DNA from 2 places in the Dissulfurirhabdus thermomarina genome. Region 1 is predicted to be linked to the other one. Evidence: riboswitches for the same ligand, from Rfam matches in the RefSeq annotation. Region 1 holds a riboswitch; the other holds the start of a gene.
What was found. Region 1 has a riboswitch for cobalamin ahead of HCU62_RS06095 (ABC transporter substrate-binding protein). Riboswitches for the same ligand answer to the same signal wherever they lie in the genome.

Region 1 (3,386 bases):
GCAGGAACTCCTCCTCCTCTCCGCCAGATCGGGGGAACTGGTCCCGGGCCTTCCGGTGGAGGAGTTCTTCTGGACCGTGAAGGCCGTGGGGCCGAGGGACGCGCTGCCGCTCCTGCGCCTGGCCGCCCCGGCCCAGCTCCAGTTCATCTTCGACCTCGACTGGTGGCACAAGGACACGCTTCGGCCCGAGAAGGTGGCGGCCTGGCTGATCCTCCTCCTGGAGGCCGGGGAGGATGCGGCGGCGGCCTGGCTGAGGTGGATCGCGGCGCGGGACCTGGAGCTGCTGGCGGCGCTTTTCCGCCTCTTCGCCCGCGTGGAACGCCGGCCGGACGACATGGACTTCATGGAGGCCCGCGATCGGCTCCCGCCCTTCACCCTGGACGACCTCTACTTCGTGGCCTTCCACCGCCAGGAGTGGCAGCCGCTCCTGGCCCGTTACCTGGACCTGCTCCTCCAGTTCGACCCGCCCGCCTACCGGGCGGTGATGGAAGAGCTGGTCTCGGGGCTCCCCACGGAGAACCTCGAGGCGGCCTACCGGTGGCGGGCTGCCCGCCTCGTGGACTTCGGCGTGCCCGAGCACGGCGAGGCCCTGGACATCTACGCGCGCCTGTCTCCCGCCCGGGTCCACCGCCTGACCGCCCTCGAGGCGCGGGCCGCGGCGTCCGGGACCCCCGCCGTGCCGTCCTTCGTCCCCACCCTCTACCTCGGGCCCATGGAGGCGGTGCGCCGGGCCGTGGAGGGGATCGCCGGTACGCCGGCCATGGAGCGGGTGCTCCACGAGTGGGTATGGGCGGCCAACAAGCTCCTCGTGGTGGACGACGTGGACCTCGACGACCCGGCCGCCCTGGAGGAGGCTCTGCGGCGCGTCACCGCCCACGTGAACCTGGGTCTCGAGATCCTCTCCGAGGCTTGGGGCCAGGCCCCCCCGGAGGTCCTGGCCTCGGCCACGGTGGAGGACGTGATCCGCGTGGCCCTCACCCGGGTCCGGGAGGCCGTGGCGGGAGTCCGGCGCCTGCACCAGGCCGGGGTCTTCCCGGAGGGATTGCGCCTCCTCGAGGACGATCTGGCCCAGGCGGTGTCGGGTCTCTTCCGCACGCCGCCCCTCTACTACGACGCCGGGGCCGGGACGCACCGCCCCTTCCAGGACCTCGCCGAGGTCTCCGCCGCCGCTCGGGCCTCCGACCGAGCGGCGGCCTGGTTCGGGCTCGCGGAGGTCCTCTCCCCCCACTGGCGCCGATGGCCGGAGGTCCTGCCCGCCGCAGGGGTGAACCTGGCGGGGCTCCGGGAGCTGACCTGGCCGCGGGGCCTCCTCACCGCCCTGGCCGTCCTGGAACTGGAGGGCATCGCCGAGGTCCGCCCCGTGCCCGAGGAACGGCTGGCCGAGCTGCGGCGGGCCTGGTTCGAATCCGCGCCCGCGGGGCCGGTGCGTCTCCGACCCGGGCTGGCGGCGGATCTGGCCGGTCGCTTCCGGGTCGCCGCCGGAGGGGCGGTTCCGGAAGGGATCCCGCTCCCGGAGATGGTGGCCGAGGCCATGGGCCGCCTCGCTTCGGACTGGGAGGGCCTCGCCTGGGAGACGGCCCCGGACGGCCGCTTCGTCACCGCCCTCCTCGTGGGCCTCGAGGCCGATTGACAGGAACGGCGTTTTCCGGTAACTGTTCGAATCTCTGGTCCGCCATGGAGCTCCAGACGGACCGACGGGCCGCTTCCCGGGGGAATCCGGTGCGAAGCCGGAGCGGGCCCGCCACTGTATGTGGGGACGAAGGCTGCCTCGAGCCACTGCCCGGCCGGCCGGCGGGGCGGGAAGGCGCAGCCGGAGGACGATCCACGAGCCAGGAGACCCCGGGGAGCCGAAACCGACATATGGGTTCCGTTCCGCGTGGTCCCGGAACGGGGCCGCCTGGACAGAACGCGGGCGCTTGGCCGGGGCACCAAGGGCCCTTTTTTTGTTCCTGGGGGTGAACGATCATGGGACGGTGGCTGCGCATGGGGAGACGGCGCCTGCCGTGGGGCGTCCAGGCATGCCTGGCATGCCTGGCATGCCTGGCCGGGCTCGCCCCGGCGGCCGGGTCCGCCGCGGCGGTTCGGGTGGTGGACGACCTCGGCACCGATGTGGTCCTCGAGCGGCCCGCCGGGCGCATCGTGTGCCTCTACGGCGGGCTCACCGAGATCGTCTGCGCCCTCGGCCTCGACGGGGCCTTGGTCGGCTGCACCCGGGGCGAGACCTACCCGCCCTCGGTCCGGGCGAAGCCCCGGGTCGGCACCCACCTGCGGCCCAACCTCGAGCTGATCCTGGGGCTGGCGCCCGACCTCGTGCTCCAGGGCGGCGGCCGGGCCGAGGCCGCCGTGACCGTGGCCCGGCTCCGGGCCCGGGGGATCCCGGCGGCCGTCTTCAACCCGGCCGACTTCGAGGGCCTCTTCTCCACCATCCGGCGCATCGGCGTGCTCACCGGCCGGCCGGCCGCCGCCCGGCGCCTGGTGGCCGACATGGAGCGGCGGCTCCAGGCGGTCCGGGCCTTGGTGCCCCGGGGCGCCCCGCGCCCGAAGGTCTTCTTCGAGGTCAACGAGACCTCCCTCATCGCCGCGGGGGCCCGGAGCATCGTGGACGCCGTCATCGAGCAGGCGGGCGGGCGGAACGTGGTCCGCGTCCCCAAGCGCCTGGTGCGGTGCGACCTCGAGTTCCTGCTGGCCGCGGCGCCGGACGTCTACGTGATCCAGGAGGGGGTCATGAACCCGGCTCCGTCGGATCCCCGGCGGCGGCCGAACTTCGCCCTCCTGCCTGCGGTCCGGGCCGGCCGGATCCTCCGGGTGGACGAGGCCCTCTTCTCGCGGCCGGGGCCCCGGTCCGTGCAGGCCGTGGAGCTCCTCCACGCCTTCCTCTACCCCCGGGCGGCCGAGGTGGCGCCGTGAGCCCAGGCCCCGCGGGATACGGCCGCTTCTACGGGGTGGGCGTGGGCCCCGGCGACCCCGAGCTCATCACCGTCCGGGCCGCCCGGGTCCTGGGCCGGGTGGACGTGGTCTTCAGCGCCTGCGCTCACGGGGACGGCGAGAGCCTGGCCCGGCGGATCGCCGAGCCGTACCTGGCGCCCTCCGCCCGGGTGGTGCCGCTCCATTTTCCCATGACCCGGAACCGGCGCGAGGTGGAGGCGGCCTGGGACGAAAACGCCCGCCGGGTGCTCGGCGTCCTCGAGGCCCCGGCCGACGCCGCCTTCATCACCCTGGGCGATCCCAGCACCTTTTCCACATTCACCTACCTGTGGCGGCGCCTTTCGGCCCTGGCACCGGGTCTCGAGGCGGAGGTGGTGCCGGGGATCACCTCCTACCAGGCCGCCGCCGCCCAGGCCGGCGAGCCCCTGGCCGAGGGGGAGGAATCCCTGGTGATCGTCTCC
Region 2 (3,386 bases), on a different contig from region 1:
GAAGTCCCGGAAGATCTCGAGTTCGTCCATGGGGGTGCGGGCGCGGTGTTTGTTGAAAAAGGATCTCGATTGCTTTTTAGCAGGTGGGCTCCGGTGCGGTCAATACCGGTTTGAAGGCTCCCCTCGCCCTTGCGCGGGGCGGTGAATCTCCTTAAAGTGGGAATGGTTCGAAATATTCCTGAAACTCAATAGCGATAGTCACGGGAGGATGCGGCCATGGTGCCAGGCTGGCTTCGACACATGTTCCGCGGCGGCGGGGGGAGGGCGTGTCGTTCCGGCGGCGGCCCCGGCCGGCGGGACGGCAGCCTCCACGAGAACGAGCGGGAGGAATTCCTCCGCCTGCTCGGCGAGATGGGCGAGGACCTCTCCCGGGAGGGGCGCCTCGTGCTGGACCTCTTTCTCGACACCGAGGGGCATCTCGCGGCCGAGGAGGTGCAGGCCAGGCTGGCCGAGCGGGGCGTCCGGATCGATCTGGCCACGGTGACCTGCGCCCTGGAGCGCTTCTGCCGGTTCGGCATCGCCCAGAAGATCAAGCTCAACGGCAAGAAGGTCTACTACGAGCACCTCCACGTGGGCAGCCACCACGACCACCTCATGTGCACCCGGTGCGGGGCCGTGGAGGAGTTCTTCGAGCCCCGGCTCGAGGCCTGCCAGGAGGACGTGACCCGCCGCTACGCCTTCCTGCCCTTCCGGCACCGCCTGGTGATCTACGGCCTCTGCCGCCGGTGCGCCGCCGGCCTGGCGGCGGGTACGCTTCCCCTCCACGAGGCCGCCTGCGGCGAGAAGGTCCGGGTGGTGGGCTTCGCCGGGGGCGCCAACGTCCAGGGGCGGCTCGCGGCCATGGGGCTGTCCGTCGGCGACGAGGTGGAGGTGGTCAACAACGCCGGCCCGGTCATCGTGAGCCGCGGTGGCGTGCGGCTGGCCGTGGGGCTCGGTCTCGCCGAGAAGGTCCACGTCGCCCCGGCCCGGCCCGAGGTCCCCAGGGGTTCCGGTGCCGGGACCGGGCAGGGGGGTTGACCCACCGGCCCGGCCATGGTAACACCATTTGAAAATTCGTATGCCGCCTTCGGCCCTTCGGGGCCGCCGGGGAATCCGGTGCAAATCCGGAGCGGGCCCGCCACTGTGAGTGGGGACGACGGCCGCGGATGCCACTGTCCGGGTGAAGGGATGGGAAGGCGCGGCCGGTCGGGTGATCCACGAGCCAGGATACCCGGAAGCGGCCACGCGGCGGCGCCGGCGAGGCCCCCGGCGCCGCGGTGAGACACCTGGACGGCGCGAGCGGGCACGCCCCGGGTCCTGACGAGGGACTCGGGGTTTTTTCGTGCCAAGCGGGTCGGCCGGGTGGGGTCTCCCGGGGCCGGAGGAGAAAGGAGTCCACGAGATGAGGACCGCAAAGGGTATCTTGGCCATGGCGACGGCGGTGCTGCTCCTGGCCGCGGCGGGCGGGGCCGCCCGGGGGGAGACCGGCGGGGTGGTGCGTTTTCTCAAGCCCCGGTACGCGCCCGTCAAGCCCGCCATCGTGCTCGCCGCCTTCGGGACCAGCACCACGGCCCGAGCCACCTTCGACGTCCTGGACCGCCGGATCCGGGCGGCCTTTCCGGGCCACGAGGTCCGCTGGGCCTTCACCTCCCGGATCATCCGCGAGAAGGTGAACCGCCGGCGGGCGGACGCCGATCGGCTCAGGAGCCTCCCCGAGGTCCTCGCGGCCCTCCAGGCCGAGGGGGTCCGCCAGGTGGTGGTGCAGTCCATGCACGTCTTTCCGGGGGGTGAATACGTCCACATGCAGCGCCAGGCCCGGATGGAGGGGCTCCAGGTGGCCGTCGGGGAGCCGCTGCTCGCCACGTGGGAGGACGCGGCGCGGGTGTTCGCCGTGCTGGAGCGGGAGTTTCCGGCACCCGACGAGGGGTGCGTGGTCCTGGCCGGCCACGGGACGCCGAACACCTACTACGCCCCGTCCACGGCGGTCTACCTGGCCCTGGACCGCTGGATCCATGCCCGCTACCCCAACGTCTACCTCGGGAGCGTGGAGGGCGTTCCGGATCGGAAGGACGCCCTGGACCGCGCCAAGGCCCATCCCGGCCGGCGCGTCCGGATCGTCCCCTTCATGCTCGTCGCCGGCGACCACGTCATGAACGACATCATGGGAGAGGCCGCCGGGGAAGGAGAGGAAGCCTCCTGGGCCGAGGAACTTCGCCGGGCCGGGAAGGTCGTCGACTGTCCCACCGTGAAGCTGGGCGGGAAGGTCCTCTACAAGGGCCTCGGGCTCTACGACGTCACCGCCGAGATCCTCGTGGAACACATCCGGCAGGCGCTCCGGGACTTCCCCCGCTGGTAGGCGGCGGGCCCGGGGCTTGGCCGGATTCGGCGAAAACGGCGGCGCCACCCGCGCCGGAAGACCCGCGGGACCCCGTCCCGCGGGATGCAGGGAGGAAAGGGAGCGATGAGACGTGCAACGAGGGGAATCTTCTGGGCGGCGGCCGCGGTGCTGCTCGCCCTCGGGCCGGCGGTGGTCCGGGCCGCCACGGTGGACGAGCTTTCCCGGGACGTCCGGCGCCTCGAGGAGCGCAACCGTGAGTTGCTCGACCGGGTGGAAAGGCTGGAGCGGCGGGAGGCGCCCGCCGGAGACGCGGCGGAGGCGGGGCCCGCCTGGACGGACCGGATCCGCCTGAGCGGAGGCGTCACCACGGTGGTGCAGGCGACGGCCGGAAACGCCGACAACAACCCCGACGGCGGCAACCATGCCGACGGGACCTATACCCTGGACCTCGGGCTCGAGGCCGACCTCGACGGCCTCGGCACCGTCGTGGTGCACCTCGAGGGGGGCGACGGCGAGGGAGTCAACGACAACGTCCCTTCCTTCAGCGTCCCGAACTACGACGCCTACGCCACCCTGAACAACGCCAACCAGGCGGACCTCACCATCTCCGAGGCCTACTACGAGGCCCGGCTCCTCGGCGGCCGCCTCACCTTCGACGTCGGCAAGATGGACGTGAGCACCCTCTTCGACCAGAACGCGGCGGCCGGCGACGAGACCACCCAGTTCCTCTCCAACATCTTCGTGAAGAGCATGGGGCTCACCGTCCCGGAACCCGACGACTTCTACGCCCCGGCGGCCATGGTGGCCCTGGCCCCGGCGGATTTTCTGGAGTTCCGCCTCATCGGCGCCTCGGCCAACAACGAGCACGGCCACCTCTGGGAAGACATCTTCAGCAAGGGGTTCGTGGCGGCCCAGGCCGCCGTGAGCGCCGCCCCCTTCGGTCGCAAGGGCACCTACCGCCTCTACGGGTGGTGGGACGAGCGCCGCCACGTCAAGAACCGCCTCCTGCCGCTGGTCAACGCCGCCCCCACCCGGGCGGACCAGCGGGCGGACGAGCCCCTCTACGGCT

Region 2: linked by a shared signal. The riboswitch ahead of HCU62_RS07865 (sirohydrochlorin cobaltochelatase) and the one ahead of HCU62_RS06095 (ABC transporter substrate-binding protein) in region 1 are both predicted to bind cobalamin.

Annotation. Positions count from the first base shown of each region.
Region 1 is NZ_JAATWC010000004.1:29,661-33,046, reverse strand. Features, by position in the region: gene HCU62_RS06100 (DUF6178 family protein) at 1-1,630, shown strand, start outside; cobalamin riboswitch at 1,648-1,859, shown strand; gene HCU62_RS06095 (ABC transporter substrate-binding protein) at 1,966-2,907, shown strand; gene cobI (precorrin-2 C(20)-methyltransferase) at 2,904-3,386, shown strand, end outside.
Region 2 is NZ_JAATWC010000006.1:16,987-20,372, reverse strand. Features, by position in the region: gene HCU62_RS07875 (Fur family transcriptional regulator) at 1-30, opposite strand, end outside; gene HCU62_RS11630 (transcriptional repressor) at 217-1,017, shown strand; cobalamin riboswitch at 1,086-1,212, shown strand; gene HCU62_RS07865 (sirohydrochlorin cobaltochelatase) at 1,382-2,335, shown strand; gene HCU62_RS07860 (carbohydrate porin) at 2,441-3,386, shown strand, end outside.